Linked DNA regions of Desulforapulum autotrophicum HRM2. The protein of the gene in region 2 interacts with the protein of the main gene of each other region in a pairwise test. Links are inferred from orthologs where the notes say so. Each region holds a gene or a part of one and is shown on either strand. Other genes may lie near its edges. The genes, in order: topB and recJ.

Region 1 (15,931 bases), 510 kb from region 2 along the record:
CTTTGCCCTTGAATCAGAAAACCTCCTGGCCAAAACAGAAGATATCTTTCTGTCTGGATCTGGAGACCTTGCAGCCGGCAGGGCCCGGATCTCATTTCTAGCCCATGACTGCTCTCTGTCCTTGAACCATAAGGAAAGGTTCAGGGCAGACAGAATCGCCCTTAAACTTGCACTTGAAAACGGTGCCCTGTCAGATATCGATCTGTCTGTTGTTTCAGACCCTGGGACCCTTGAGATTATGGGATCCGTGGTTGATCTTTTTCAAACCCCCAGGGCCGATCTTGCCGTGAATCTGGTGGCAGACCTTGGAAAAATATCAACGGCCATTGTCCCCCCCATTGCCATGGAGGGGACACTAAAGACAACCGCAACCCTCACCGGCACACTTAACGACCCAGGGATAAGCCTTTCAGTCACCTCAGACGGCGGCAAGGTAATGTCTGTCCCATTTAAACGGACAGACCTCAAATGTCACCTTAAAAACCGTGTGCTATCCCTGGAACAATTCACCTCCACCATTGACGGCAGCAAGGTATCAGCATCCGCCACTTCAGATCTGAACCGGGCCTTTCCCGACGGATTTACAGGCGTCCCCCTGTTTGAAAAAATCCGAGCAAGCCTTGACCTTACCGCAACCAATGCAGGGTATCAGGATTTTCCAAGGGGGGATACACGGATGGTTCTTGCTTTTTCAGATGATCGCCTTGAAATCAAGCGGTTTGACCTTAACGTTCTTGACTCCAATCTGACCCTTAAGGGATACGTCAAGCCCCTGGGAAAAGGGCGTCTTCTCCCCCCAGAACAGATAGAAACCGATATTTCGTTTGCTTCAACCCGGATCATCCTTGAAAATTTCCTTGAACGTTTTCTTCCGGAAAAGATCATTGAAAGAGGCATCGCCAGGGGTAAATTTACCGTAAAGGGTTCAATCAAGGGCGCCCTTGGCAATCCAGCAATGGTTTTAAACCTTGACGGACGAGATATCCAGCCCCTGGGACCGCCACAACCCCCAGGGGAGAACCAGGAAGGCAAAGAACACCTCCAGGTCCAGGCTCAGGTTCAACCGGTTCAGGCTCAGGTTCAATTACAGATTAAAGAGCGGTTGCTGACACTTGAGAATGTCCTGGTAACCCTGGAGGGCGGTCAGGTATCAGGACAAGGAAAGATTGATCTCACCCAGGCCCTTCCCCAGGGATTTTTTGGAAACCTCGCTGTTGATAAAATATCCGCAGACCTGAAACTTTCAGCAGACCATTTTGAACCGCAACCCCTTCTTTCGCAATTTGATATAGCGGATGTTCACGGTAAGTTTTCCTTTGACGCTATGTTCACGGGCAGCCTGGACCATCCCAGGGCCACCTTACACCTGACGGCCGACGGTGCCGGGTACAAAGATTATCCCAGGGCAGATGCAGCCATGGACCTTGTCTTTTCAAATGATTACCTTGACATCAAAAAATTATCCCTGAACAATCCAGACACCAACCTCTTTACAGAGGGCCGGGTCCGGCTCATGGACAACGGCAGTTTGCTTGCCCTTGAAAAAATATCAGGAGACCTGAAGGTAAAGGCAGACCGCTTTAATCTGCACCCCTTCCTGAAACAATTTAATATCCCGGATATCCATGGCAAATATGCCTTTGACGCAATGCTCACGGGCAGCCTGGACCACCCCGGGGCAACCGTTCACCTGGTGGCAACAGATGCCGGATACAAAGATTATCCCAGGGCAGATGCAGCCATGGACCTTGTCTTTTCAGATGATTACCTTGACATCAAAAATTTTTCCCTTGCCAATCCAGATTCCGACCTCACCCTTGCGGGCCGTATCCGGCTCATGGAAGACGGCAGTTTACTTGCCCTTGAAAAAATGGCCTTTGAGTCGGATATGACCGTCACGCAATCGGATCTTCGTCCCTATTTGGATCCTGCCGGGACAGGGGATGTCAAGGGCAGCATGAAGGCAACGGTCCAGGCAAAGGGGAGCCTCGAACAAAAGATCAAAATCAATGCCACGGGAACCATACCTGCCCGAACCATACAACTCTTTACCCGGGAAATTAACAATGTTGAGGGAGAGGTTGCCATTCAGATTGATGCCCTCGTGGACAAAGAGATCCAGAAGAGCGCTGTCACAGGACGGGTTGAACTTGTCAACATCGCCATGGTTGTTGATGAAACCGGGCAGAAACTTCACGATATCAGCGGACTAATCCTTGCCGACCGGGAAAAGATCCAGATACAAAACATAACGGGGATGATTGATACCGGGCATTTTACCCTGTCGGGTGACATGGGGCTTATGGATTTTGTACCGGACAGGTTTAACTTCCAACTCAAGGGCAAGGACCTGCCCGTTGTGTTGCCGGACAGGATGAACACCCTGTTCCAGACAGACCTTGTCCTCAACGGCAATTTAAAAAAAGCCTCCCTGGAAGGAGCCATCACCCTTTCCTCGGGAGAATGGAACGCTGATTTCAACCTGGAGAAAACAGCCCTTGAAAAAATCCTGGGATCCGTCCAGAATCGTTCAACCACCCAGGAAGACAAATCAGACAATCTTGTCAATGCCATTAAACTGAACATCCTTGTCCGGGCAGACGCCCCCTTTTCCATCAGCAACAACCTTGCCGATCTCTGGGTGACTCCCCACCTCAAGATCGGCGGGACCATTGGAGGTCCTGCGGTCACGGGCCGGGCGACCCTTACTCCCGGAACCATCACCTATAATGCCAAGGAATTTGAACTCACCAAGGGAATTGTGGATTTTATTGATCCCTATGGGATCGCGCCCGTGCTTGACATCCAGGCAGAGCACCAAATTCAAGACCGGCAAATTATTCTGAAATTAACCGGCCCACCGGACAACCTGATCCTGACACTTTCATCTGTACCCCAGGAACAATACGGGGATATTCTATCCCTTCTTTTAACCGGAAAGACCACAACCGAGTTGATCAACTCAGAAGGGGGAACATCCACATCACCCGCCTCCCTTGTTGCTGGATTAGCGGCCTCTTCCCTTGCCGAGAGACTCAAAAAAAACGTGGGCATAGATACCCTTGAGGTTGGCGTTGGACAGAGCAGTACAAGTTCGTCCCTCAGTGATATTAACCTCACCGTCGGCAAGGAGATCACCGACAAAATCACCGTCACCTACGGCATGGAGGCAAAGGAGGGAGAAATGATCCAGAAGACATCCACGGACTATAAACTATCGGACAGATTCACCCTATCCGGATTTCAAAACACCGAAGGTCACTATGGGGCTGAGATCAGGTATCGTCTGGAGTTTCAATGAAACTGTGCCTTCCAGGTCTAATTTGCCTTTGTCTGTTCGTATTTTCAGGTATCACCCCCTGTTTCCCAGCAGACAACCCCAGGGATCCAGCGCCCTGCATTGAACTGAAACAGCTGGATATTTCAGGCAACAAACAGTTCTCAACCCTGCGCCTCAAGCTGAGAACCAAACTGTGGTCAACCACCCTTGTGCCCTTTGCAAAGACCTGCCTTAACCTTGACTGGCTGAGAAAAGACAAACAGGATCTTGTTTCATTCTATCGTAAAAAGGGATTTGCCGATGCCTCAATCACCCATGAAATCGTCACCCGGAACAATGGCCAGGCCCTTTGCCTGATCATTGATGAAGGCCTTGAATACCGGATAGAGATAAAGGGGGCTGTTTTTTTTCACCCCCGGCAGCTCAAAGGGGAGATACCCGTCTTTGAACGGGGCAACCTCCAGGATGCCGGCCTTAGAAAAGGGGTCATCAACATTCGAAAACGCTACCATGAAAAAGGATTCAAGGATGTCACCGTCACCTTTACCAAGGAAAAAACAACCATAAAAGGCAGAACCTACTGGGATGTCATTTTCACCATCAACGAAAAAACACGAATGCGGGTGGCATCCATCACCATTGACGGTAACCGCAGCATTTCAACCGATGCCATCCACAAAGAAATGGGCCTGTCTGAAAAGGGCTTTTTAAAAAATGACGGTTTCAGTCAACATCAACTTGACGATGATCTCAAGGCCATCAAACGTCTCTACCTGGCCAATGGATTTAAAAATGCCTCGGTCAAAAGCGACCTCACCTTTGAAGACAATGAATCCATTAAAGGGCAGCCGGGGATTGATGTACATATCAAAATCATTGTCAATGAACACGATCCAATTCTGGTAAAAGAGGTCTCCATCAGGGGTCTTGGTACGCTTCTGGATGAAGGCGATACAGTCCGCACCCTGACGCTTAAACCGGGTGTACCCTTCAGGGAATACATGGTAAAGAGTGATGAAAACAGTATTGCCACCCTTGTTTCACACAAGGGGTACCCCCACGTACGTGTCAAGACAGAGATAACAACAACGAGCGACACGGCTGTTAACCTTTTGTTCACCGTTGACCCGGGACCCCTTGTTCGCGTGGGAGAGATCCGGTATACCGGCAATACCCGGCTCAAAGAACGGACGATGCAGGATCTTCTGAAAATCAAAACCAATGACCCTTTTTCACTTCAAGACATCGTTGATGCAGAAAAACGATTAAGGAAAATAGGGGCCATCCAGACGGTCCGGATCCAGGCCGGTGACCTAAAAGAGAAAAAATCAACGGCTGACCTTGAGGTGATCGTCAAAGAAAGAAAGCCCTACTATGTTGAGACAGCCCTTGGCCATGACACGGAACGGCTGTTTTATTTCAACGCCCAGACCGGTGACAACAACAGTTTTGGCAGGGACATTGACTCCTGGATAAAGGCCGAAGTCAGCGGCATCGGATTTGAAGGTGAAACAGGAATCAAAGATCCTTTTTTCCTGAAATCTGATATGACAGCATCCCTAACCCTGTTTGTCCAGAAAAAAGAAGAATTGAACTACGATTTTGGTGTCAAAGCATGGGGCATTTCAAGCAATCTCACAAAACCGATTCTTCCCCACCTCAACGCAGGCCTGTCACTGACCTATGAAAACCGCACCAGGTTTGGCGATGAAGAAGATTACAATCTGGCAACGGATCCAGGGGATGAGTACGATACCCGTAATATTCTTAAAACCTCCCTGGCCCTGGCATATGACACCCGGGATTCCGTGGTCCGGCCAAGGACTGGAATGTTTACCTCGCTGACAACGGATATTTACACGGGGTTTAACAGTGACCTTGACGATTTTATTAAATACGCCCTTGATGTGAGGCAATACCTGACCCCCATGAAACGGGTCACCTTTGCCCTTCGCACCCGCCTTGGTTACATCCAGCCCATTTCAGCCCCTGAGGCCATTGCAGAGGATCGGCTTTTCTTTCTCGGCGGTACCTCGGACGTAAGGGGTTTCAAGGAGAACCTCCTTGCCCATGACCTTGACATGGAGCCTGTGGGGGGAATGTCCGTGGTTTCAGCAAGCCTGGAATCCCGAATTTCCCTGACTGAAAAACTGGAATGGATCATGTTCCTGGACGGCGGCAGGCTTGGTGAAACAACCGGTACTGCCGTTGAACAGGGATTTCGAACATCGTTGGGCGGCGGTTTCAGCTATGGCACGGTGATCGGCCCCATCAGCCTTCTTTACGGCTACAAACTCAATCAGGACGAATACGAGAGTCCGGGCCAGATCCACTTCTCGTTTGGTTACACATTTTAGGCCACCAGACCTTTACAAACCAAACCCGAAATGATACTGATTATATAAAATTATCCATCCGGGGAACAAGATAAAAGGAGTGGGGGATGAAAACAAAAAAAGTATCCACCCTTAAAAAAGGGTCAACTCCAGCCGAAAAAAGAGAGACCGAACGCAGGCAAGAGGCAGCTAAAGGCTACACCTACATCACCACTGTGGGCTGGATCTGCCGTAGAGAACGAGCCCGAAGAAAAAACGATTCCTTCATGTTTTGATAGCAGCGTATCGATTCACTGTTCCAACCATTCACATTCGCCATCCACGATCTCTGGCTCCTGCAGCAATAAATTTCAACAATGAAGACCGTACCATGGGTGCACCTCAAACACAGAGTGCGCCGTTTAACTTTCCATTAATTAAAACGATCAACTTTCCAAGGCCCGAGCCCCGCTGGTCCACAGTTCAAAAGCTGCGGCAAGGATGGCTTCACGGAAAAGGAGCTGAAAAATGCGACCCATGCTAAAATTAGTCCTGGTGCTGGCAATGGGGGTATTGACCCAGGCCTGCGGTATAACCCCGGTGGAACCGTTCAGAAATGATCCCCTGATCGGACAACTGATCAATACAGCCACAGGGGAAATCCTGGAGATGGATACCCTGGTGGACGACTTGCTCCAGGCAGACGTGATCTATCTTGGGGAGAAACATGATAATCCAGAGCATCACAGGCTCCAGCGCCGAATTATCCAGGCCCTGATAGCAAAGGGCAAGCATCCCCAGCTGGGGTTTGAATTTTTTTCAACAGGTGACACCCCCCTTTTACTGGATTTTGTAGATTCCCATCGGGCAAAACACTCGGATGTTGTTGAAAAAAAGGTGGGAACCATGCTCAGGAAACAGCTGGGGTGGGACACCAAATCAGACGCCCTCTGGTCCTATTACCTTGAGCTGGTATGCCTTGCAAAAAAAGAGGCCCTTGTGGCTGCGGGACTGGATCTGTCAGACGCCCAAAAGCGGCGTATCACACGAAAAGGATGGGACAAGCTCACAAAGATTGAAAAGCAATCAATCTTTTCCACCCACCTTGATGACAAGAACTACCAGGATTACATGTACGATCTCTTTGCCAAAGTTCACTGCGGCATGAAAAATCCCAGGATGCAGTCACGCCTCTTTGACACCTGGGTCGCCCGGAACGATACCATGGCACACACCATTACCGAGCTCCATGACACCCAGCCAGACAGGCCCGTGGTGGTTATCATCGGCGGTGGCCACACCGAACATAACCTCGGGGTGGTTGACCGGGTGCGCCACCTCAAACCCGGCATATCCCAGGTTAATGTAGGGTTTGTCGAGATAACCCGCACCCCTTCACCGGTTCATGATTACCTTGCCCCCCTGGAACTTGAAGGGTATGCGCCCTCCCCTGCCCATGATTATATCTGGTTTACCCAGCGGGTAAGTTACCAGGACCCCTGCGAACGCTACAAACGAATGCTTGAGAAAAGCCGGCTCCACAAACGAGAGTAGAAAAAGGAACCATCAGAATGCCGGGGAGAGGCTTAAAGGTGCTATGTTATCGCAGGCAAAGAACCTTGAATCCCTGGCCTTCACCCTGGGGTTCAACCTCGATGGCAACCCCCTGGCCTGGGGCCTTGACCATCTTCATGCTTGCCTTGAACTTGTCGCCGTTGCTGTTTTTCAACACATAGGGCCGGGTCTTTTTGCCCGCAATAAGGGTCTCCAAGTTTTGAAGGGTCAGCGTTTTACCTGCGATTTCCTTCCAGATCACAAATCGGCAATCCCCATGTTCCGGCCGCCAGTTGGAACATCCAAATCCCCGGTTGCCTTCGATAATGGTTCCGTTGCAAAGGGGACAGCGCATGGTTTCTGCGCCCTGGGTGGGTTCACTTCCGGGTGCTGACAGTGACTCTGGGCCCCTGGGCTCCGACCTGACCCGTTCAACAGTCGAGATGCTTCTCCTTGGGTCGGGGCTGGCTTGCCCATTGTTTGAGGATGCTTTTCCCTGATTGTTGAAATCAAAGGTAACCTTCCAGTGTCCGTTCTCGTTGACAATTTTAAGGGAGGCGGAGAATCGTTTTTTCTTCTTGGAGATAAATCCCTTGAACGGACCGGACTTACGGTATTGCAACAGGTTTGTTGCCATTTTGGCGGAAATGCTTTTGCCGGCGATTCTCTTGAAGATCACAAACTCACATCCCCTGTCCTCACAGGAAAAAGCCTTGGGGTTTTCCCGGACCGCCTTGCCGCAGGCGGGACAGATACCGATCACCGCTGCCTGGGGTTGTTCGGCCTTGAACAGCTTCACGTTGAGCCCTGCTGATTTCAGTTCTGCCACGGCATTGGTAACAAAGGCCTTGATATGATCCAGAAACCGAATATCCGACCCTTCTCCAAGGGCAATGGTATTGAGTTGCATCTCCCACCGGGCCGTCTCCTCGGGAGAGGTCAAGACCGAAGAGATCGGGCATTTTCTCAGCTGGGTGACCAGATACCCCCCCTTGTCCGTGGCAAGAAGTCGTTTGCCTGCCCGCTGAACATATCCCCTGGATATAAGGGTTTCAATGATCTGCGCCCTTGTGGACTGGGTGCCGATTCCGATATCTCCCCGATAGAGGCGCTTGATCTCTTCTTCAGCCACATACCGACCCGGATTTGTCATGTCCTTGAGGAGCAGGGAATCTGAATAATCGGGGGGCGGGCTGGTCTGTTTCTCTTCCCGTTCGATCTTTTCGACAGCGCCCTCGTCCCCCTCCACCAGGGGCGGAATGATTTCAGCTTCAGCCTTGTCACGGATACCTGTACCATAGACCCGCTGCCATCCGGGATCCAGGATCACTTTACCCCGGGTCTGAAAGGTCTCCTTTGCAAACAAGGTCACCACCCGGGTGCTTTCAAACCGGCAATCCGGATGAAATGCCGCAGCAAACCGCCGCACCACCAGGTCAAATAAAAGCTTCTCATCCCGGCTGGCCGCCTCAGAAATGGGCTTGAACGGTATCAGTGCATGGTGGTCAGTGAGCTTTGCATCGTTGAACACCCGCCGGTTGGAAAGGCTCACCCGCTTGGGGTCCACAAAGGCGAACAGGTCAGGACAGGCCTGCTCAAGTTTTCCCAACACAGTGTTAACAAGACCAAGGCTGGCGGTGCCAAGGACCTTTGAATCAGTTCGGGGATAGGAGAGGCACTTTCTGTCCTGGTACAGGGCCTGGGCAATGGCCAGGGTCTTTTTGGCCGGAAATCCAAACCGATTGTTGGCCTCCTGCTGAAGGTCGGTCAAAGAAAAAAGCAGCGGAGGTGGCTCTTGCTTTGTCTCTTTTTTCATGGAGACCACAACACCGGGGGCCTTCTCAGCCTGGAACCGCTCCAAAAGTGCGTCCGCCTGGGGCTTGTCCGTAATCCGGGTCTCTTTCTCCTTGAACCAGCGCCCGGTCCAGCGCCCCTTGTCACCGGAAAACAGCACCTTGAAATTCCAATAGGTCTCGGGAATAAAGTGCTCCCGCTCGTTCCGCCGGTCCACAAGCATGGCCAGCACCGCCGTCTGCACACGGCCCACTGAAAAAAGATCGCCAAGCCTCACGGTCATTAAGCGGGTCAGGTTCATGCCCACCAGCCAGTCCGATACCTGGCGGTAATACCCGGCACGCCACAGGCGATCGTAGTCCGTTATGGGCTTGAGCTGATTCATGGTGTCCCTGACCACCTTGGGCACCAGGGCCTGGCTGGTCCAGAAACGCATGATCCGTTCCTTGTCCCTAAAGCCCGACTCAAGCAGGATGGTCCGGGCAATAACCTCCCCCTCCCGTCCCGCATCCGTTGCAATGATAATCCGGTCAAATTGCCGCTGGGTTAAAAGGGCCTTGATGGTCCGAAACTGCTGCAGGGTTCTTGTGATGGGCTTGTATCGAAATCGTTCGGGAATAAGGGGCAAGGTCTCCACCCGCCATTTTTTGAGGCCTGCATCATAATCATCCGGCTCAAACAGCTCCACCAGGTGACCCACGGCCCAGGTGATCACATGGGCATCCCCCTCAAAATAGCCGTCCTTTTTATTCTTCACTCCCAGGGCCTTGGCAAAATCCGAGGCCACGGAGAATTTTTCTGTCAATATCAATTCTGTCATGGTCTATTCTTACGCCATTTTCATGATTTTTGCTACAGATTAACCGGGGATAAATCGAGTCAATGCCTTAAGGCAGGCGACTCTTGTCTCCAGTCGCTGTGAATCCGGGTGTATCTGCCCAAACAACAAAGGGTTCGTGGATTCGATGCGAAGCAGATACCGGTGGGCTCCGACTTCATATAGCCAATGCCTCAGGAAATGATGAGAGGATTCGTTTTAACACTCCGTGGAGGCAGGAGATACAGATCCCTAATTTGTGGTGGGCACATTTTTTCCCCGGGCAAGCTCAATTCCCATGAGCATCTCCCGCCGTGTAATCATGCATGCCCCGCAATGAATAACCAAGCTGGAGTAGCCTATATTATCAGGATAGTCCCTTTTGATGTAGACGTCAATTTGAGGAGATAGCTCCAGGTAATCTTTTATCCATGCAGGGATCTTGATTCTTCCAATTTCATCCTCCACGGGATGATGGGAACAGGCTCCCTGAAAAGAATCCAGTCTTCAGGCCCCAGGGTATCAAGGGCTGTCACACCAGCCACCTGTTCGAGCATGTCCCCCTTAAATCGTGAAAGTATACTTCTCAGATGATTCCCTTGGTTCAGATAAAAGCCCTTGTCGCAGAACATATTTTGTTTAAAAAACCATACGCCGCAAAATAAAAAGACGAGACCATTTGATTCCCCCCCCACGGGGTGGTAAAAGAAAACCTATAACGGGTGTCTTTTCTACACGGTCTCCAGACAGACCACCCAGCCCACTTGGCCTGCACCGGGTTACCGTTTTGGAAATCTTTGGGCATCGATTAAAAGTTGGCCCCATGGAAGCCATTGATGGAACACCTGTGGTCTCCATAAAGCCTGTGCTCCATGGCACAATGGAATATTAAGGAGGAAAATAAATGGATTTTGGAATTCAAGGAAAAGTTGCCCTGGTGACGGCATCAACCCGTGGATTGGGCCGCGGCTGTGCAGAACAGCTGGCCAGCGAACACTGCAAATTAGCCATCTGCTCCCGCAATCCGACCGAGGCAACCCAGGTTGCCCGTGAACTTTCACAAAAAACCGGGACCCAGGTCGTCGGTTTCGGGGCTGATATGGGCAATGCCGAGGAGATTAACCGCCTGATTCAAGAGGTTCAAGCCTCCCTGGGAGATCCTGATATCCTGGTGACAAATGCAGGCGGACCACCACCCGGAACCTTTGCAACCACACCTTTGGATGCCTATGAAAAAGCACTTGGGCTGAATTTAATGAGCGCGGTGCATCTGATCCACGGCCTGACCCCGGCCATGGTATCAAAAGGATGGGGAAGAATCATTGCCATTACTTCCATCTCAGTGAAACAGCCCATCGGCAACCTGCTGCTCTCCAATATGGCCCGCACCGGGCTGACCGGTTTTCTGAAAACCATTGCAACTGAACTTGCACCCTCAGGCATCACGGTCAATGCCCTTCTTCCAGGCACCCACAGAACATCCCGCATCGATCAGCTGGCACAGCACCGGGCGGATCAGGAAAACAGGCCTGTGGCAGAAATAATCCAGGAGATGAAGGACGCAAACCCCTGCAAAACCATTGGAGATCCATTGGATTTTGGTGCTGCCGCTGTTTTTCTGGCAAGTGTTCAGGCGCGCTATATTACAGGACAAAACCTGCTAATAGACGGTGGAAATTATCGTGGACTGATCTAAGGCCCACTCAAAAATAACTTTACATTTTGGAGGCCAATTCATCCAGCCCTGACGCGTTGTAAAAATTCGGCGTATTCCTGATATGCCTGCATTTTCACGCCTTGCAGGGCAGGCGACTTGACCCCCAAAATTGGTAATTTATTTTTGAGTGAACCCTAAGGCCCCATCAACCAGGTTTTCTGCTGCCTTGGTACCACCATAATTGACAACCTTATGATACATAGAACCTAAAAATTGCATATCCAACCAACTACCGCTTGCAAGTTTTAGGTAGAACTTTCAGGTAAAATTAAAACCAGCAGATAAACAGTCAGGATGGCTTACAACAGCGGCATCTGAGGCATGTTTTTCATGATCTGTCGCTGTCGCATTTTCAAATACTGGGTGGGGTGCTTGACAGACCATTTGTGCGGGTTCGGCAAAATAGCCGTCATCAGCGCCGCCTGATTCGATGTGAGGTGTCTGGCGCTTTTTGAATAGTATTTTTGAGCGGCTGCTTCAGCGCCAGTGACGTTGGTTCCCCAATCCACAGTATTTAAATACATTTCAAAAATTCGCCGTTTGTCCCAGAACAGTTCAATCAAGACCGTGTAATAGGCCTCAGCCAATTTTCTAAACACGCTTCTACTGGATAACAAAAACACGCTTCTGGCAGTCTGCATGCTGATGGTACTGGCTCCCCTGAGTTTCCCATGGCGGATTAAATTTGATACAGCATTTTTTATTTCCGTGACATCAAATCCGTTGTGGGATAAAAACCGCTGATCTTCAGCGGCAATGACTGCTCTTCTCAGGTGCGGCGAAACAGCTTTGATGTCTTTCCAGACATAACGGGGACGTTTGTCCGGGGTGTTTTTAATGATGGCTTCTGCCCATTCCCATGCCACATCAGGGGTAAATGGCGGGTTGATGTATTTAAGTGCCAGAACCTGCACGATGGTAAAGCAAAACAGGCATAAGATCATCTTAACGATAGTTTTCCAGATCCAGGTGCGTATGCGGTTAATTCTCTTCATTTCACCTGGGGTTCTACGTTTAAACCGGATGATTGTCAATTCCAAAACAGGACCCAAATCCAACGTTTATTTTTTTAAAACCCCTCCAATAGCTATTCAGAGGATTTTTTTTCGTGGCGGGAGCTTATTTTGAAGGAGGCTTATCTTTTTTGTCGCCGTCCCTCTGGTCGGGGTAAATTTTAGACATAGCTATCCGATCAAAGGAAAACCCATAACCACTGGACTGATTTGGGCACTCAAATATCCAGTGGATTAAAGTATAAGTCTGATAAACTTTTTGGTTGATACGGACAGTACAATCCCGGTTTAATTGTTCAGGGACCAGTCATAATCAAGGTAATTGATCTTGGTTATAACAGAATTGGATTCCAGGGCATCCTTTAAATTACCAGAGGCATAGGCACGTATAAATTTCAGTGGGTTATCATCAAAATCCCCTTTAAACCATTTAAAAATCTTACTGATGGAGATCTGGGATCCCTTGATGATAAAATTGTTCTCAGCGTTAATAAATGCTCTTGCCTGCTGGTCAAGCTGCGCTTCCAGGCGATCGGGTTCGTAGGGCTCATTGTGAAGAGGTGGGCAGCTTTTAGATGCACAATTGATGGCAAAATGTACCCTTGGATCTTTGAAATCGGGACGTAAAATATCGTGTTCGATCATATCCAGAGAAATTTTTTTATCCTGCAACCGGATGAATTGGATATCCCATGGGCTTGAAAGAAATCCGCCAAGATCCTTAATGGAACCAAGGTCCGGGTATCTGGTAAGGATCAGCTTTATGGTAAAAGCATTGTAGGCATTGATGTAAAAGGCAAATTGAGCGGTTTTAGAAAGAGAAGCAATGTCGGTATTGCTGAGTATCTCGAGATACTGATCCAACAGAAGTTCGTCTGTTTTTAAACCATCATAATTGACCCGGCCGGCAATCACATGCTTTTTTAATAGTGTGGCATATATTTGATTGTCGACACTTCCAGTTGCCATCACAGGCGTTTTCAAGGCAGAGAAGACCAGAATAAAAGCCATTAGAAAAATCACAACCAGATTTGTTTTTTTCAGCATAAATGCCCCTTTCGTTTGTACGGTTATTTTTCTACGTTAAAGGATGTGCATAATTTCTTTTAATTCAATCCTATGATGCCTAAAAGTTTTATCACTCATGAAAATCTTACATCTGATCAGTCAGTCTCTGAATTTTACTGGCAGTAGTAAATTTGTTCATCAATTGATCGCTTAAAGCACGGCAAAGGGACATGAGAATTTTTTAGTGGCCGATGTTCAGGCCGATTTTACGTTGCGTGAATCCCTTGTGTATCCTTTGCAGTTAGTTGGTTCTGGTACGGATCTGAATGCAGTGAAAGCCAATGGACTTGCAAGGATGGCTGCACTGACAGGTTAGGGCCATTGCAGATGTCAAGAATCTCGTTAGGATTACCGGTGATATTCAGATCGGCAGATTGTCGATGTTATCATCTCTACAAATTTTTTTTAAGGTTGTTCAACGCATGGATCAGTGCTTTTCTGTGGGCGGCAATCCGTCGTCTTAAAGGCCAGGCGGTGGGCGTCTCGGTTGTAATCGAATGTTGAGTATAATTTTTTTTGAGCATATACCAATCCAGAGTGCCGTTGAATTCGGACTGCGCCGGGTAATCAGGGGCGTTGGGAGAAATGGATGTGATCAGTCCGTTGCGGCATTCGGCGTCGTATACCAACTGGCGCTTTGTGATGGGATAGCCTGCGGTGTGGAGGGCTTTCAGGATCGCCGGGCCGAGAACCGGCCGCCCGCTGGGGGTGGTTTCGTACATATAGAATCCGGCCGGAATATCCTCGACCAAAAAAGCCTTGCCCCGGGGCATATAGGTGTCGGTTTCATGCAGGTCAACCGCCAGACGGTAGGGGCCAGAAAACTGGTGCAGCAAATCCTTGACAGCGGCGATTTCCGGCACCCCGGTATCATTGTCGAAAGATCGATTCAGGTCGGTTGCTTGGCTGCCGTAACGTACACAACGGGTAAAGCCATAGGGATTGAGGCAGGGCAGAATCATAAAAGAAAAATGCCCCAGATACCTGGCGAGGTCCCGGTGCATAAATTCCAGGAGGGCATAAACCCCGGCCGGCTCTTCGCCGTGAATGCCGGCCGAAAGGATGATGCGGGGAAGATCTCTGGAGTGATTAAGGGTGAGGACCGCGTATATGGGATAAACCCCGGCATCGGTCGTGACCCGTCCAGCATTGATGAGGCGATGCCTGGATGCAAATTTTTTAAACGGCTGAACGACCTCGCGACTAAAAGACCGTTTAACGATGGCGCGCTTTTTGGCCACCAGGTCGACAAGACCTTTGATCCATAGCCAATTGACCCGACAGGCCGTTTCGATCGGCGTTTTGCCGGTGGTTTCGGCCGTTACCGGATATGACACCCCAAGACGGTACATCAGGTCACCAAAGGTTCCGTCATGTCGGACGATGAAGCCCTCTCTGTCAGTTCTCATGCCACTGTTCTGGCCGGCGTTGATCACCTTGTGGGCCAGAATCGGCACGGTTTTATGGATCGCCTCAACGATCCTGCCATAAACCGAGAGATCTCCGAAAGCGTAATGATAGGCGGCGGGATAATCAATTTTGGAAATGTTGTCCTGATGCAGGTCGAGGGCTGCGACGATGTTTTCCAGAGGGTCACGTCGCAGAAGATGGTGCATGAGGAGCGTTTCGGCCGGCAGGTTCAGATTCAGCCGACTGTCGGACGACAAGTACCACCGTTTAAATTTAGCGCCCCGGCGGATGTCATCCACCAGTTTCCCATTTTCAAGCTCGTAGCGTACAAAATCGTTGTTAAAGTCAGACCCCTCGCCCTCATCGGTGTTATAGCGCTGCCGGGCATCGTAGCCTGTCGGATTGCCAAGGGGATAGATAATGAGCTTAATCCCGCGTTTATGGGCATAATCGAAGATGCGGTTAAAATAACGGATAATGGTCAGCGGACCGGCCACTTCATCCCCGTGGATCCCGGCGCGGATGATCATGAATCGATCGTTTGGCTTGACGTCGCGCGAGACGATCCGGTAAAAATCGGTTTCGGAGTTGCGCTGTTTGAGGAGGTGCCCTTCGATTCGGATATCGCTTCGCCCGGCCACCAGTTTCTTCAATTCCGCATAGTAGCCGGTGGTTTTCCGAAGCCGCTCATCATAGGTGCGCCTGTCGATGATGATCATTCGCCGGATGATCAACTCGTCTTTGGATTTAAGGTAATTGCTGGGAAAGTCAAACCACAACCGCATAAAAGTTGAAAGCTTCAGTGCCCGCCGATGACCCAGGCTCGGGTCTTCCAGGTAGATATTTTCCGTGTCGATGCCGCTTACGACAGAATAATGTCCCCCTTCAAAGGCGAACCAATCGACAATGACCGGTATCTTTTTACAATTAACCCACTCACGGATATCATCCAGGTCTGAAAAA
Region 2 (15,709 bases):
GATTCTTAAAAGGGTGATCCCGCGTCATCTCCAGATTATCTATGAAATCAACCGACGGTTTATAGAACTTGTCAAGCAGCGGTTTCCAAACAATACCCGCCTGGTAAAATCCATGTCGATCATCAGGGAGGGGGGTGAGCAGCGGATTTTGATGGCAAACCTTGCCATCATCGGCAGCCATTCCGTGAACGGGGTTGCACGGATTCATTCTGAACTTGTCAAAAACAATCTTGTTCCTGATTTTTACCGGCTCTGGCCTGAACGGTTCAACAACAAGACCAACGGTGTCACCCCCAGACGGTGGATTCTCTCGGCAAATCCCGGCCTTTCAGGACTGATCACTGAGGCCATTGGGGATGGCTGGATTTCTGACCTTGACCAGTTAAAACGGCTTGAACCCCTGGTCCATGACAGTGTGTTTCTTGAGCGATTTGCCCAGGTGAAACGGGCAAACAAGATTGATCTCGCTGAAATTATAGGCGAAACAACCTATGTGGAAGTTGATCCTGACTCTATCTTTGACATTCATGCCAAAAGAATCCATGAATACAAACGCCAGTTTCTCAATGTTTTAAACATTGTTCACACCTATCTGAAAATAAAAGAGGACAAACAAATTCCCGGGGCACCAAGAACTTTTATTTTTGCCGGTAAAGCAGCTCCTGGGTACGTCAATGCAAAGCTTACCATCCGTTTGATCCATGGGGTTGCAGATGTGATAAACAATGATCCTGAAGTAAGTCCCTGGATAAGAGTGGTCTTTATTCCAGATTACAGGGTCTCCCTTGCCGAGGCACTCATTCCTGGGGCGGATGTGAGTGAACAGATCTCGTGTGCAGGCATGGAAGCTTCTGGAACGGGCAATATGAAATTTGCCATGAACGGTGCTTTAACTGTTGGCACCCTTGACGGTGCAACTGTTGAGATAGCCGAGAGGGTCGGCCTGGAAAATCTCTATATTTTTGGTCTCAAGGTCGATGAAATAGCGGCCATGAGAAAACATTACAACCCCAGGGATTACATTGAGAATAATCCAGATCTGATGCGGGTCATGAATGTCATCCGTTCGGATCTCTTCTGTAAAAAAGACCCGGGCATTTTTAAAAGGCTCCATGATGCTGTGGTAGATTTCGGGGATTACTATTTTAACATGGCAGATTTTTCTGCCTACGTTGAAACCCAGAACCAGGTGGTGACAGATTACTGCAATAAAAAGCAATGGGCGGAACGATCTATTTTAAATACGGCAAGGACCGGATATTTTTCAAGTGACAGGGCAATCCGTGAATATGCGGATGATATCTGGAAAATCAAGCCTTTTCCCTGAAGGATCGAGCTCTTTTAATGTGATTTTCAAGAAAATTCTCTTTGCTTGCTTGTTTTCTCAAAGTTTTACTTGCGATTTTCAACCTATAGATGTATTTAATAAATCAATTTGTACGGACTAAATTGCATTCAAAGTATGACGGGGAAACACATGGGAATTCATGAGCGCAAAATTAGAGAAAAAGAAGAACGTCGCAGACAGATAATGGAGGCTGCAAAGCTTGTATTCTCTGCCAAGGGGTTTAACCGGGCAACCATGGAGGAGATTGCAGGCGAGGCTGAGTTGAGTCCGGGCACCCTGTATCTTTATTTTAAAAATAAGGAGGAACTTCACACCTCCCTTTCCATTGATATCCTCAAATACCTCACCCGGCAGATACGGGATTACGTGGATGAAAGAAACATGAGTCCCGAGGCAAAAATTTATGCCCTGCGGGACGCCTTTATCAATGTCTACGAGTATGATGCCATGGTGTTGATCAACCTGTTTCACCTCCAGGCCGGGGAAACCCTGAAGAATTTGTCCGGCGAGGTTCTGCAGCAGATCAAGGAGGCATCTGGAGATGCATTGGGGGCTATCACCTCCATCGTGCAGGAAGGCATTGATCAGGGTGTGTTTGTTGACAAACATCCGGTTGCCCTTGCTGATATCATCTGGGCGACCTATTCGGGCGTAGTTCTCTGGGTGGACAGCAAGCGTCTGCTCAACAATGAAAAAGATTTTGTAAAGCAGACCCTTGAGACAGCCTTTGACCTTATTGTTGCGGGTTTGAGAAATCTATGACTCCTTGCAGAGTCTATGGATGGTCTGGGCATGCCAGTCACCCCTTCCTGAGAAGGTCGGTATGCCCTTGTCCATGAGAGCCTGGGCAATTTCTGCAAAGGTTGACCGCTTTTTACGCATGTCGCGGATTATCTCAATCACCTCATCCTTGGTGTGATGGGTTCCAGAGGCATAGCTCGTTGTTCCCTTTTGAATGGGTTTTGATTGACTTGCAGCGTCCAGGGTAGGCACAACCCTATCCATCAGAATCTGATTGAGATTCTCAAAAAAAGTACCGACAGACTCGTGCTGTTTGATCTGTGCCTGTATGAGACTCTCCTGATTCTCTGCCATTCGCTCCAGGCTTGCTGCCATGGTGGCAATACTTTCTTTTATGATGGGCAGGTATTCTGTTGTTTCATCGGTCTCCTTGTATTGGCTTTGGGGGGGGAATGGACCCCTCCGGTCAGTCATTTTTCTACGCTCGCTTCCCAAGCCGTATCGATCTCCGATCTCCTTTCTGGTAGGTCCGGAAGGTCTTGGGGGTGCCCCCCGATGCGTGCTTCTCAGGTTTTTTAAAAAATCGCTCATATTTCCTCCTGAACTATCTGTTTAAATAACCCCGTGTGTAGATTTTAAAATATTGGCTTGTTCTTGATTGAATTTCTTTTAGTGGATTGATAAAGATTCATGGGGTTAAGCATATTCTTTTAAAGAATCGCATACAGATACTTTACAGCACTTATTTGATAAGTCAATAAGGAAATGGCGAAAATGAGCTAAAAAGGCGTGTTTGAAAGGAGGATACCGGGGGAGATAAAACAGAGGATGACCTGGGATGGTGTTGCCGTAAGAACTGGTTCTGCACGGTTAAACAGGCCATCCCGAAGGTGATCCCGGTGAAAATCCTAGCGGGATTTTTCCATGAGAGCGGCCGTCTCTTTTTGTATGCAAAAGTAAATATCCTCATCGCTGCCAAAAATATCAATGACATCCTTGTGGTTGATGAGGGTCTCCACAATGTAGGCGGTAAGGTATAGACTTACCACGTTGGGGCTTGCCACAAGGGTTCGGAACGGGGCGATTTTAAAATCAATGTCAAACACCTCTGCCCTGCACAGGGTTTCAAGGCATTTTGCAATCTGTTCCTGGATGGCATTTTTACTGACTGTTTCCACAAGCCCTGTCTCCACAAGCCGCATGGAGACCTTGTTACTGAAGGATTCAATATTGTCCCTTACAGCACTTATGGCACGGTCTCTTTCCCGTGTTTTGGAGGATTCAATTTTCGAAAGCAGCTTTGATTCCCGGTTTCCTACACTGAATGACTTGCCCATGGAATATCCTTCTATATATCTGCGTTAAATGATTGGTTCGTTCTATTCATGCTCATTGACACTTATCTTTTTATTTATAAGCTAAAATTCGATAGTGTTTCAAGATAAAAATCATGATGCCTCAATAATAATTTGCGGAGAAAACCTGCCGTTAAAACGGTTCATTCGTATTCGGAATGCAATTTGTTCAAAGTGGTCGGGCAGACAATCCAAATCATCAATGTTGAAATGGACGGCACTGATGCAAGGGCCGGAAGCGTTAGTTTGTTTTGCAAGTTCCATCTTTCTGTGGCGCATTCCGATGATGGTCGAATGGGTTACTTTTATATCTTTGCAGTAGAACAGTGGCTCGGGATTGCCCATTCCAAAAGGTCTCAAACTGTCAATGGCCTCAATAAGCTCCTTTGTGACTGTATCGATCTCAAGGGCGCAATCAAGTTCCAGAATCCGTTTTCGGGGTTCTCCATGAACAATGGATCTTATGGTATTCTCAAAGTGATGGGAAAACGCAGCCATATTTTTTTCCTGGATTGTGAGCCCGGCTGCCATGGCATGGCCCCCGAATCGTTCAAGAAAGTCACTGCATTGCCCAAGGGCACTGTGGATGTTGATGTTGTTGATGCTTCTGCAGGATCCTGTGGCAGGTGAGTTTGCCGTGGATATGAGCACGACTGGGCAGACGTATTTTCGGGAAATCTTTGATGCAACAATGCCGAGAACCCCAGGGTGCCACGACGAATCCCACATCACCAGGGCATCTTTACAGGGTGCGCCGTTTTGTCGTGAAATCCGCCGTTCAATGTCGGCAACTATGCTTTGTTCTGTCTGCTGGCGCTTTTTGTTGAGCTGGTCCAGGAGGTCTGCCTTTTGTTCGGCTCCCCTGGGGTCCCTTGAGCACAGAAGGTCAATGCAGATCCTGGCGTGGGCCATTCTTCCCGCGGCGTTGATCCGTGGCGCGATCCTGAAGGCAATGTCATCCGAGTCAATAAGGGCCACATCGATCCTTGCGACGTCAAAAAGGGCAGATAGCCCGGGTCGTTTCCCCCTTCGCATCACCTCTATGCCGGCAATGGTTAGGACCCTGTTCTCAGCGGTCAGGGGTACCATATCGGCAATGGTTCCAAGGGCCACAAGGTCGCAACTTGCCAGCAGGTTGGGCTCTGTGAACCGCTGCCACATTCCTCTTTTGCGCATTTCCATTCTCAGGGCAATAACAAGGTAAAAGGCGACCCCCACTCCGGCAAGGTGGTCAAGACCTGAATGGCAGCACTTTTGTTTGGGGTTCACAATGGCAAGGGCCCGTGGGGCGGGGTCCGGCACCTCGTGGTGGTCGGTAACAATGACGTCAATATCCTCCAGGCGTGCAAGGTCAACGGCTTCAAAGCTGTCAGAACCGCAGTCCACTGTGACGATAAGATCGATCTGCTGTTCGGTTGCCATGGCAATGTGCTCAACCTTGAGCCCATATCCCTCTTTGCTTCTGTGGGGGATATACCAGGAAATTTCTCCATTGACATGGGTCAGAAAATCGTTGAGAACAGCTGTTGCAGTGATTCCGTCTGCATCAAAATCGCCAAAAATAAGTATTCGTTCATTGTTTTCAATGGCCAGGATAATCCGTTCCACGGCCCTGTCCATATCCTTGAGGGAAAAGGGACTGGTAAGGGTTTCCATGGTTGGAGTAAGGAAGGCCAGTGCGGCTTCCGGGGTTTTTACACCCCTATTTGCAAGAAGGGTTGCAACAATTCGATGGCATCCCAGGGCCTTTTCAAGTCCTGCAACAGTGGCTGAGTTCGATTTTTTTTCTTTCCACTCTGTTTCCATACCCATCCAATAAAATTTTAACCATATATTAGGACGTGGGAAAATGTCAAATTATTCTATACCCGATCGATTCTTTCTGCTGGAATTGCAACATCCTTTAAATTACGGGTTGAAAGATGTTCTCCAAAGATGATATAGATAAAGGTTGTAATTTATTAATTCAAAGGGGCTTTGAATGCAGACCGTTCATAAATTGTACCGGATGGAAAAGAGCAGGATCGGGTTTCTCAAGTTTATCTTTGAGGGATATGACAATCTTGCCGTTTTGACCACCCTTGATTCAACCGCAGGTCTTGTTCGGCTTGCCATCTCCCCCGGCTGTTCTTCCGAGGCGTTTGCCGTGATGGAAGATTTGAAAAAGGATATCATGATCAGTGACGTTTAAAGAAAAGATCCATACGGAAAATCCCAAGGGATATGCCTACATATACACCATCGGGTGTCAGATGAATACCTATGATACTGAAAGGCTTTTTTTCATACTCGGCGGCCTTGGATATGTGAAGACCAATGATCTGCACAGGGCTGACATCATTGTCTGCAATACCTGTTCGATCCGTGAGAAGGCCCAGGAAAAGGCCTTCAGCTTTCTGGGCCGGGTGCCTCCCCTGAAAAAAGCAAAGCCCCATTTGATAACCATCATGACCGGGTGCGTGGCCCAGCAGGAAGCGGAAGAGGTATTCAAGCGCAACGCCTGCATTGATATTGTTCTCGGGACCCAGGCCTTTTCCCGGCTGGGAGGCCATATTATGAACGTCCTCAATGGCAGGGGGCAGATCACGGACGTTGAAGATTCACCGGCCATTTACGAGGCCATGCCTGATTTTTCATTTATTGACAACGATAAGGTGTCACGGTTTGTCACCATCATGCAGGGGTGTGACAATTTCTGCACCTATTGCGTGGTCCCCTATGTAAGGGGACGGGAGCGAAGCCGTACCCCGGAGAGCATTGTTGAGGAGATCAGTATTCTTGCCGATGCCGGGGTAAAAGAGGTGACCCTGCTCGGTCAGAATGTCAACTCCTACGGCCAAAAAGAGCAGATTTGTTCTTTTTCGGATCTGCTCGAACAGATTTCCCGGGTTTCAGGCATTGAAAGAATTCGATTTGCCACCTCCCATCCCAAGGATCTTTCAGACGATTTGATTTATGCCATCAGGGATATTGACAAGGTGTGCAATCAGCTTCACCTTCCTGTTCAGTCTGGATCAAATCGGATATTGAAAAAAATGAACCGTGGGTATACAAAGGAACAATATCTTGAACGGGTTGGAAAACTCAGGAAAAATTGTCCGTCAATTGCCCTTTCTTCAGACATGATTATTGGGTTTCCCTCTGAAACCCGGGCTGATTTTGACGAAACAATGGACCTTGTGCGACGGGTTGAGTTTGACGGCATATTTGCCTTTGCCTACTCGGACAGGCCCCAGGCACCTGCCTCAAAATTTTCAGATGGGGTCGAAGATGCTGAAAAGATGGAGCGACTCAACGAGCTCATCCAATTCCAGGACGAGATGACCCATCAAAAGAACCAGGCCCTGGTCGGTGCCTGGGAGCAGGTCCTTGTGGAGGGACTAAGTCAGAAAAAGAGACACGATGAGGGTGAAAATCCGTCTGATTTTCCCCAGATGACGGGTAGAACCGAATCGGGAAAAATTGTCCATTTTTATGGAAACAATGTTTGTCCTGGAGAGATCCTGGATGTCAAAATAAAGTATGCCTACCCCCATTCCCTGTGGGCAGTGCAAGGGAGATAAATAGATGAAGACCCAAGGAAAAAGCAGGCGGATCGGCAGGAACGCTCCCTGTCCCTGCGGAAGCGGAAAAAAGTATAAAAACTGCTGCATGGACAAGGATCAGGTGCTGACCCTGAAAGAGTCCTACAAACGCAGGTACGGCATTATTCTCAAAGAGCCCAACCAGATCGAAGGCATCCGTAAGTCTGGAGTTCTTCTTTTGTCTATCATGGACAAGGTTGCCGCCATGATTGCCCCGGGCATCACCACGGACGAAATCAATACCCTGGTTGAGGACGAAACCAGAAAGGGTGGGGCCATTGCCGCTCCCCTCAACTATCGTGGATTTCCAAAGAGTGTTTGCGTATCGGTCAATGAGGTTATCTGCCATGGCATTCCCGGGGATCGGGTGCTCAGGGACGGGGATATCGTGAATGTGGACATCACCCCCATCCTCGACGGCTATTATGCCGATGCAAACAAGACCTTTTTCGTCGGTACCCCGGGACCTGATGCAAAAAAGGTGGTATCTGTTGCCCTGGAGTGTTTAAGGCGATCCATTGATACTGTACGGCCGGGTTCCCATCTGGGCGATATCGGCTATGCCATTCAGACCCATGCCGAATCCCAGGGATGCTCGGTCGTTCGCGAGTTTGTCGGCCACGGCGTGGGTCTTGATTTCCATGAACATCCCCAGGTGCTCCATTTCGGCCGAAAGAACCAGGGTATCGAACTTGTGCCGGGCATGGTCTTTACCATTGAACCCATGATCAACCTTGGGGCAAGGGATCTGCATATCCTTGATGACAATTGGACGGCAGTAACCAACGACGGTTCCCTGTCGGCCCAGTTTGAGCAGACCATTGTTGTCACTGAAACCGGTTGGGAAAGCCTTACGCCTTACTAGTGCGATTGACATTTGCTTGGGTTTGGTGGATTTGTTGCGATTGATGGACCAAAAGGCAAGTAATTTAGTTTAAATTATAAAACCTGGCCCCTTAGCACTTGACTTTTTTGATTTCAGGTAGTTATTAAAAGCAGCTGACTATCCTTATAATAGTTGCGATAACTAATATAACCCATGCGGCCCAAGTGCCGCGGATGACAAAAAGAGGGGTGTTAAATGAGTGCTTTGTTGATCATGGTCGCATCATTTGCCGGTTATCTGTTGATGTACAAGCTCTATGGACGGTTTATTGGCGAAAAAATTTTTAAGCTGTCTGGGACTTCGTCTGCGCCTTCAGTTTCCATGGAGGACGGGATTGACTATGTTCCCACCAACAAGGAGGTGATCTTCGGTCATCATTTTACCTCCATCGCAGGCACTGGACCCATTGTGGGACCCGCGGTTGCCATCATATGGGGGTGGGTCCCGGCCCTTATCTGGGTGTTTGTGGGCAGCATTTTCATGGGTGCTGTCCATGATTTTGGTTCGCTGATCATTTCCATGCGTAACCAGGGTAAATCCATTGCCGATTACACTGCCAAATATGTCAATAACCGAACCAAATTCCTCTTTTTTATCCTGGTGTTCCTGGAATTATGGATTGTGATAGCCATTTTCGGCCTTGTCATTGCCGTTGTATTTGCCATGTACCCTGCAGCCGTCCTGCCCGTATGGTTTGAAATCCCCATTGCCGTCTACCTTGGCTATCTGATCTATCAAAAGGGAAAGGGCATTGTCCTCTGGTCGATCATTGCCGTGGTTGCCATGTATGTGACCGTTGCCATAGGGGCCTACCTGCCTATTACGATGCCCGACGTGGCCGGAATTCCAGCCACGGGCGTATGGACCATCCTTCTTTTGATCTATGCCTTTATTGCATCAACCCTGCCCGTGACCACCCTTCTCCAGCCCAGGGATTTCATCAATTCACACCAACTCCTTGTGGCCATGGCATTATTGATTGCAGGCGTATTTGCCTCGGCATTCTCCGGAAATCTTGAAATCGTTGCCCCGGCAGTCCAGATGTCACCTGCCCAGGCTCCACCCATGTGGCCCTTTTTGTTTATCACCATTGCCTGCGGCGCCATCTCTGGATTTCACTCCCTGGTATCCAGCGGTACCTCGTCCAAGCAGGTGAGAAGCGAGACAGACTCGCTGTTTGTGGGGTATGGTTCCATGCTCATGGAAGGATCCCTTGCCACCCTTGTAATCATTGCTGTAGCCGCCGGCATCGGCATGGGGTATACCACCAAAACCGGTGAGACCCTCACGGGAATCGCCGCCTGGTCAACCCATTATTCGTCCTGGGCTGCAGCCGCAGGTCTGGGTTCTAAAGTTGCCGCCTTTGTCAATGGCGCAGCCAACATGATTGCTGCAACCGGTATCTCTTTTAAAATTGCCCTGGTGGTAATGGGTGTGTTTGTGGCATCCTTTGCAGGAACAACCCTTGACACGGCAACACGGATCCAGCGTTACATCATTTCCGAACTTTTCACCAGCGTCCGCATGGATTTTCTCACGGGTAAATATATCGCCACTTTTATCGCAGTTATAACGGCCCTGGCCCTTGCCTTTGCAACGGGTGCCGGCGGCAAAGGCGCCTTAAAACTGTGGCCTCTTTTTGGCGCAGTCAACCAGACCCTGGCGGCCCTGGCCTTGATCATCATCACGGTTTATCTCAAGGGCAGGGGCGGAATCAAGTGGGTTGTCGCTGGAATACCTTCTGTTTTCATGGTATTCATGACCATCTGGGCATTGGTTCTCAACCAGACAAAATTTGGTACCCAGCACAATCTGCTTCTCCAGACGGTCAACGCCATCATTCTTGTTATTGCCGTGTGGATTTCCATTGAGGGCACCCTGAAGTTTTTCAGCATCAACGGTGAAATTGAGGATCTGGAAACCGAGGATCTGGAATTAACGTCGGTTGATGGCGATGCCAGTTAAATGACACAGGTTGATGGATTGAAGAAAACCTACTACCTTATGACAGGTCCGGCCCTGGCCGGGCTTGTTGTTTCCGGGATGGCCAGGACAAAGGAAATTATCCCTTTGTGGCATATGGAGAAAGGGGGTCAGGTTTTGTTGCTGGTCATTTGTGCCGTGACTTGTTTTGCCGCTCCCTTGATGATGAGAACCCTGTTTGCCCATTCCCTCAAGGATCGCCATGGCGCCCAGGCGGACCGATTTTTCAAGTTTCAACAGCGCCTGTTGCTGGTATCCCAGTTGACCCCTTGGTGGACTATGTTTGTCGTGGTGGCGGAGTTCGAAAAATTCCATGGTTCTGCAATTATTCTCATGGGGCTCTACGCGGTTTATTACTACTATCCTTCCCAAAGGCGTATCGCCTTTGATCAAAGAATTTTCAGGGTGAAATGAGATGAAAATACCGTTTAAAGACCTTGTCTTGAAAGCGAAAAAAAACCTTGTCTCAATTTATAAAATTGCAGACGAGGTGGCAAGGGGCAAGGCCGTTGATGCCATTGAGGCAGAGCTTGAAGAGCTTGAGCACGTTTTTGCCCTTCTTGTCCAGGGAGCCTTTGTGGGCATTCCTTCCCCTCCCATGCAGATTTCCCTGTCACTTTTACCCCTCATGGAAAGAGAGATTCTCCTGATGACCGAAAAGATAGACACGGCCAACGAACCCTTGTCCCATCTTTTTTCCACCTTTGACGTATCATGATGGTGTCCTGTGAATAAAACCTCACTTGTGTTTTACATGGGCAAGGGTGGAACCGGCAAATCAACGGTTTCGGCCATCTCTGCCATGGTGCTGGCAAGGGTCGGGAAAAAGGTGATGGTGGCAAGCTTTGATGCGGCCCACAACCTTTCAGATATTTTTAAGACACGCCTGGGCCACACGCCCCGGGCGATCTTGCCGGGACTGCTTGCCGCCGAGATTGACCGTGAACGTATGATTCAGCTTTTTTTAAAGGAAACAAGGGATTCCCTGAAAAGAAACTATTCCTATCTCACGGCCTTTAACCTTGACGGGTATTTCAATGTTTTAAAATTTTCCCCGGGCCTTGAGGAACACGCCCTTGTCCGGGCCTTGACCGAGATCATGCAGGGCTTTCCCGACCTTGATTACCTCATCATTGATATGCCTCCAACGGCCATTTCCGTGAAATTTTTTCTCCTGCCGACCCTTTCCCGGATCTGGATCCAGGAGCTTGAAAAGCTGCGAAACGAGATCAACAAAAAAAAGAAGATCGTTTCAACAGTTCGTTATGGGAACAAAGAACATGGGCGGGATAAGATCCTGAATCGCATCATGACCCTTAAACAGGAGTACATGGACCTTGAAGCCTTGTTTCGGAATCCTGCCACCACAACCCTTTCCGTGGTGCTGAACAATGACAGTCTTTCAATTTCCGAAACAGAGCGCATCGTCAGTGATCTTGGCAAAAACAACATCCCAGTCAAGAGTGTTGTGTGGAACAGGGTTGATGACACCAGGGGCTTGCCCGGGTTTTCCATTGCCGGTTCAAGGCCGCTGTCTCTACCCAGTTCGGCGGACTCCCTCACCGGGATTGACACCCTGAATCAATTTGTTGATTCCTGGGAAGTTGACGCATCCACCCTTGTTGAAAGGGTAACCGGGTCAAAATTGCTGTAACCTTTTTTTATATGTAACACCTCCAAAACACAGCAAACAAAGGCGTTTCATCTTTCGTTGTTGCCAGAGCAGATCCCTCTCTCCGGCCGTGCCGGTTTTTATATGAAACTCGTTTCGACCGGCAGGCGGGAACGGGTGTTACCCTTCTCTCATTCTCGCAGACCGTCCATGGCCTGCTCCGAGGAAAATGGCAACTCCTTGGGCGTCCATGCCCACCGTTGCCATTTAACCCGTTCAGAGTAACACCCGTTCCCGCCTACCTACTACCTCACATTCCGCACCATAGAGTATAAATCTCCACCATTTTTTTGGGGTATTGATTATCCGCCGGGAGTTGTGAATATTTGAGACTTCAGGCCCAACGCCTTTAAATATTCTAATTGCTTCGTGGATAAGGGTCTGTTCAGTCGTCTGTGATTCCCGATTTTTAAAATCATCAGATACTGAAAACTTATCATCAGCATAAACGAGGTGGGTTTGAAAGTTCTTCTTTTATTCCAGCCGGGAAGATCCTTGTTCTCTTTTTTCGCATATCGTCTCATGTTATATTCGATAAGACGCCAGATCAAAAGAGACAGGAGAAGAACAAGGGCCAGCACCTCTATACGTTCAGCTTTTTTTAGAAAAATCGAATTCACGATCGGTGTGTTCTTTATGAAACCAAAGTTTTGCTCGATCCCATATTGATCTTTGTACGTCCGGAGGATATCGTAGGAACTGTATCCTTTCTGGCCGTCCCTGTCCACATTGCACAACAGGACAAAACATCCAGTTTCTTTTTTGAGATTTTCCACAGCATCGGTCTCGGCCAATTCACAAGAGATACTGTACATCATTTTGTCCAATGCCCGGGAGCCGTCTTTTTTGGGCCGTCCCCGTTTATATTTCGGGATTTCAACAACCTGGGTGACGGGTTTATAAAAAACATGTTTTGCTTCGCTCATCTCTATAGCAGCTTTCTCAGCATCCGCATGGCAGAAGAACTCCTGCTTTGACAAGATTTTGATTCTTTTCGAAAGTTCTGTATGCTCATTCTTCAGCTCTCGATCAATTCGATTTTGCCGTCTTTTATCGTGGGCGCTTGAATGAACCACAACCGCCCTGTATGATCGACCATACAAGATCGCTTCCGATTCACATGCTTTATACACAGCGGCCGGTCGGTTTTGGGTTTCCGTGGTATCAGACAATTTCCCAAGATCAGTCCAATTGTCCTCAACGATGCTTTTTTGGATCAGGCGGGAACACTCCTTGTAGGTTGCAGGCAGACGGCTGATAAACCGAATTCCGTCTCCGATCTTTTCCATGTTTTTTCGGGTAACCATTGCGGAATCAGCAATGTAAATAAATCCTTCTTTCTTGATTCCATTTTCCGCCATGTATTTTGATATGGATGAAAGCACCTCGTTGTTGATGGTTTTGTCTGATGCATTTCCATCTTCAGTTTGACCAAATACCGGAATGGTGCGATCAACACAGAGCATTTTAACCAAGAACTGCTTCAAATCAGGCCTGTGGTCCTTGCTGTGGCCGTAGGTGATCGTCATGGTCTTACTGTTATCGGCATCTTTGGAATACAAAGGGTAGTCCCCCTGGACAGTTACCGAGGTTGTATCAAAACTTACATGGCTACGGTCTATGTTGAAATAATCTAAGGCTCGTAGGGAAATCTCTGAAAAAACCTTCATTGCACCGTATTCGTATATCCTGTCCAATACACGTCCAACGGTATAATCAGAAAATTTTCGGGGGTCTGTCTTTTTTCCCAAAAGAAGCTCGGTGTCCTGATTTTTAAAAAATGTATTCAGTCTGTACAAGGGGCTTCTTCCGGTCAAGGTATCGAGTACCATTCCAAGAATAACTGTCCCGGCATCAATCCCCATTTCAGTGGGGACCAGGGTGTTTATTATATCAATTATCCCTATTTTCCGGGCATATGAAGAAATGATTGGAAGATGTTGAACGGTAAACCCATCTATTTCTGGTAATTCTTTCATGCATTGCCTCAATGTATTGTTTTTCATTTTGGCAAATTATAATAAAACAAATTAGAAAAATCTAGGGTAAATTACATTCAGTAAATAAAAATTATTTATCTTAGGGCGATTTGAATAACTTACTTTTATCATGTAGAAAAACAGTCATCAAAAAATAGTCCTTTTTTTCTGTTGGGGGTGTCGAATGTGAGCTACTACTGTCGAGTTTTGTGCTTTGTTGTGTCCGCCCGGAGATGGGGAGAGGCACCACCTGTTTTAGGCCTCTTTTTCAAGTTGTGGAAATTTGACAATGGGGATGAGGGTGATGAGCGGCACAAAGGCGGTCCAGAACAGGACGGTCTCAATGGAGTAGATATCGGCAAGCTTGCCCACCAGGGGTGAGAAAAGACCGCCAAGGCCGTAGGCAAGCCCCATCATCAGGCTTGAAACCATGGATCTTCCTTTGGGCGCAAGCCTCTGGGCCATGAGCACCCCCAGGGGCATGGTTGCCAGGGCAAAAAAACCGCCGATGAACGCGCCGGCATAGACAAAGGCCCCCGGCATAAAGAGGTAGGCCAGCAGTGCCGGGGTCATGAGCAGATGGGTGACAAAGAAAATCCGTTTGAAACCCATGCTGTCCGACAGGGAGCCTGAAAGAAGGCCGCTCACTGTACCGGCAAGAATAAACAGGGAAACGATAAACCCCACCGAGATGAGATCATATCCTTTCTGCACCAGAAAAATTGGCATAAACGTTATAAACGACTGGCCTGCAACGGCCCTGAGTACCATGACGATCCAGATCAAGGAAATGGGTTTCCAAACATGGCCCAGGCTTTCGTTGAGCGAACCCCAGAAACCTGAATTCTGCATTCCTTCGCTCACGGGCATGGGGATGGCCCGGAGGCAGAAGAGAATGCTCATCAATCCCAATACCATTGTCCAGGGCATGGCCTCAAGGCTGAATCGACCCACATACCAGGAGATGAACACGGGGCCGATGGCAAAGGACAGGGTACCACCTGTGTTGAATATGGACATGCACAACCCCCTTCTCGGGCCGGAATAAAGGGGAAGCATGCCCGTGACCGAAGGGTGAAACATGGATGACCCGGCTGAACCTGCCGCCAGAACCGCCATCAACACATAAAAGTTAGGGGCGATGCCGGAAAAGGGGATACAGGTAACTGTCAGGAACACTCCCCAGAGAATAAACGCTCGGGTCTGGTAACGGTCAGCCAGGTATCCCACGCAGGGTTGGACCACAAAGGCCAGGAGTCGTATCATTCCTGTTAATAATCCCACCTGGGCCATGGACAGGGCAAGCTTGTCCACATACACTGGAAGAAGGGGACTTGTGAACGAGCTGTAAAAGTCCCCGGTAAAGTGGACAAGTGTCAGGGCTGCAACCACCTTGACGTTCAGTTTTGTGTTTTCGGTCATTTTTTGTTCATCTCTTGTTCCTCCGGCCTTGGGGCTGGATCTTTTTTCAATCCCGGTAATTTTAAGCCCTGTCTAATTTTTCAGGCTGTGGATGGGGGCGGGAATTCTTCCCCCGTGGCGAACAAACGAGTCCTGGTTTGTGGCATGGGGTACTTTCATTATTTTTGCCGCACCCAGAAGTCCGCCAAAAAAGACGCTATCCCCTGCCTTTTTTCCGGGAACAGGAATGATCCGGGTGGCCGTGGTCTTGTTGTTGATCATGCCGATGGCCATTTCATCGGCCATAATGCCGGCCAGGGTTTCTTCTGAAATATCCCCGGGAACCGGTACCATGTCAAGCCCTACCGAGCATACACAGGTCATGGCTTCAAGTTTTTCAATGGTGAGGTATCCTTTTTCTGCGGCCTCGGCAATGTTGAGATCTTCGCACACTGGAATAAAGGCACCGCTCAAGCCGCCCACATGGGAACTTGCAAAGGCCCCGCCTTTTTTCACGGCATCGTTGAGCATGGCAAGGGCCGCTGTTGAGCCTGGAACACCGATGCTGGTGAGTCCCAGGGCCTGGAATATTTCGCCGATGCTGTCACCCACTGTTGGCGTAGGGGCAAGGGAGAGGTCCACCACCCCGAACCGGGTGCCAAGGTTGTCCGCAACCTCCCGGCCGATGAGTTCTCCAACCCGTGTCACCTTGCAGGCCGTGGTTTTTATCACCTCGGCGATGCGGCCCAGGGTGAGATTT

The links.
Region 1: the proteins of recJ (region 2) and topB interact in binary tests that used the Escherichia coli proteins (3 or more experiments, as listed by UniProt). The link is inferred for Desulforapulum autotrophicum HRM2 from one-to-one orthologs.

The regions. Positions count from the first base shown.
Region 1 is NC_012108.1:2,952,122-2,968,052, forward strand. The notes cover bases 6,980-10,130. They hold topB (type IA DNA topoisomerase), read right to left. Parts: upstream 9,764-10,130; coding sequence 7,196-9,763; downstream 6,980-7,195. Other genes in these bases: HRM2_RS12875 (ChaN family lipoprotein), read left to right, coding at 6,980-7,149; HRM2_RS27095 (hypothetical protein), read right to left, coding at 10,013-10,130. Also shown: HRM2_RS12865 (translocation/assembly module TamB domain-containing protein), read left to right, coding at 1-3,301; HRM2_RS12870 (POTRA domain-containing protein), read left to right, coding at 3,298-5,637; HRM2_RS27090 (hypothetical protein), read left to right, coding at 5,724-5,891; more of HRM2_RS12875, read left to right, coding at 6,124-6,979; more of HRM2_RS27095, read right to left, coding at 10,131-10,228; HRM2_RS27670 (hypothetical protein), read right to left, coding at 10,186-10,392; HRM2_RS28335 (TrmO family methyltransferase domain-containing protein), read left to right, coding at 10,440-10,652; HRM2_RS12885 (SDR family oxidoreductase), read left to right, coding at 10,665-11,456; mtgA (monofunctional biosynthetic peptidoglycan transglycosylase), read right to left, coding at 11,777-12,472; HRM2_RS12895 (DUF547 domain-containing protein), read right to left, coding at 12,779-13,537; HRM2_RS12900 (cysteine peptidase family C39 domain-containing protein), read right to left, coding at 13,951-15,931.
Region 2 is NC_012108.1:2,442,751-2,458,459, forward strand. Bases 2,898-5,826 are described here. They hold recJ (single-stranded-DNA-specific exonuclease RecJ), read right to left. Parts: upstream 5,257-5,826; coding sequence 3,538-5,256; downstream 2,898-3,537. Other genes in these bases: HRM2_RS10730 (hypothetical protein), read right to left, coding at 2,998-3,426; HRM2_RS10740 (DUF4911 domain-containing protein), read left to right, coding at 5,426-5,635; miaB (tRNA (N6-isopentenyl adenosine(37)-C2)-methylthiotransferase MiaB), read left to right, coding at 5,625-5,826. In the rest of the region: HRM2_RS10715 (glycogen/starch/alpha-glucan phosphorylase), read left to right, coding at 1-1,327; HRM2_RS10720 (TetR/AcrR family transcriptional regulator), read left to right, coding at 1,478-2,110; HRM2_RS10725 (hypothetical protein), read right to left, coding at 2,105-2,680; more of miaB, read left to right, coding at 5,827-7,007; map (type I methionyl aminopeptidase), read left to right, coding at 7,012-7,893; HRM2_RS10755 (carbon starvation CstA family protein), read left to right, coding at 8,110-9,879; HRM2_RS10760 (hypothetical protein), read left to right, coding at 9,880-10,311; HRM2_RS10765 (hypothetical protein), read left to right, coding at 10,313-10,615; HRM2_RS10770 (ArsA family ATPase), read left to right, coding at 10,625-11,551; HRM2_RS10775 (IS1634 family transposase), read right to left, coding at 11,872-13,548; HRM2_RS10780 (MFS transporter), read right to left, coding at 13,804-14,970; HRM2_RS10785 (PFL family protein), read right to left, coding at 15,043-15,709. UniProt on the Escherichia coli protein: Single-stranded-DNA-specific exonuclease.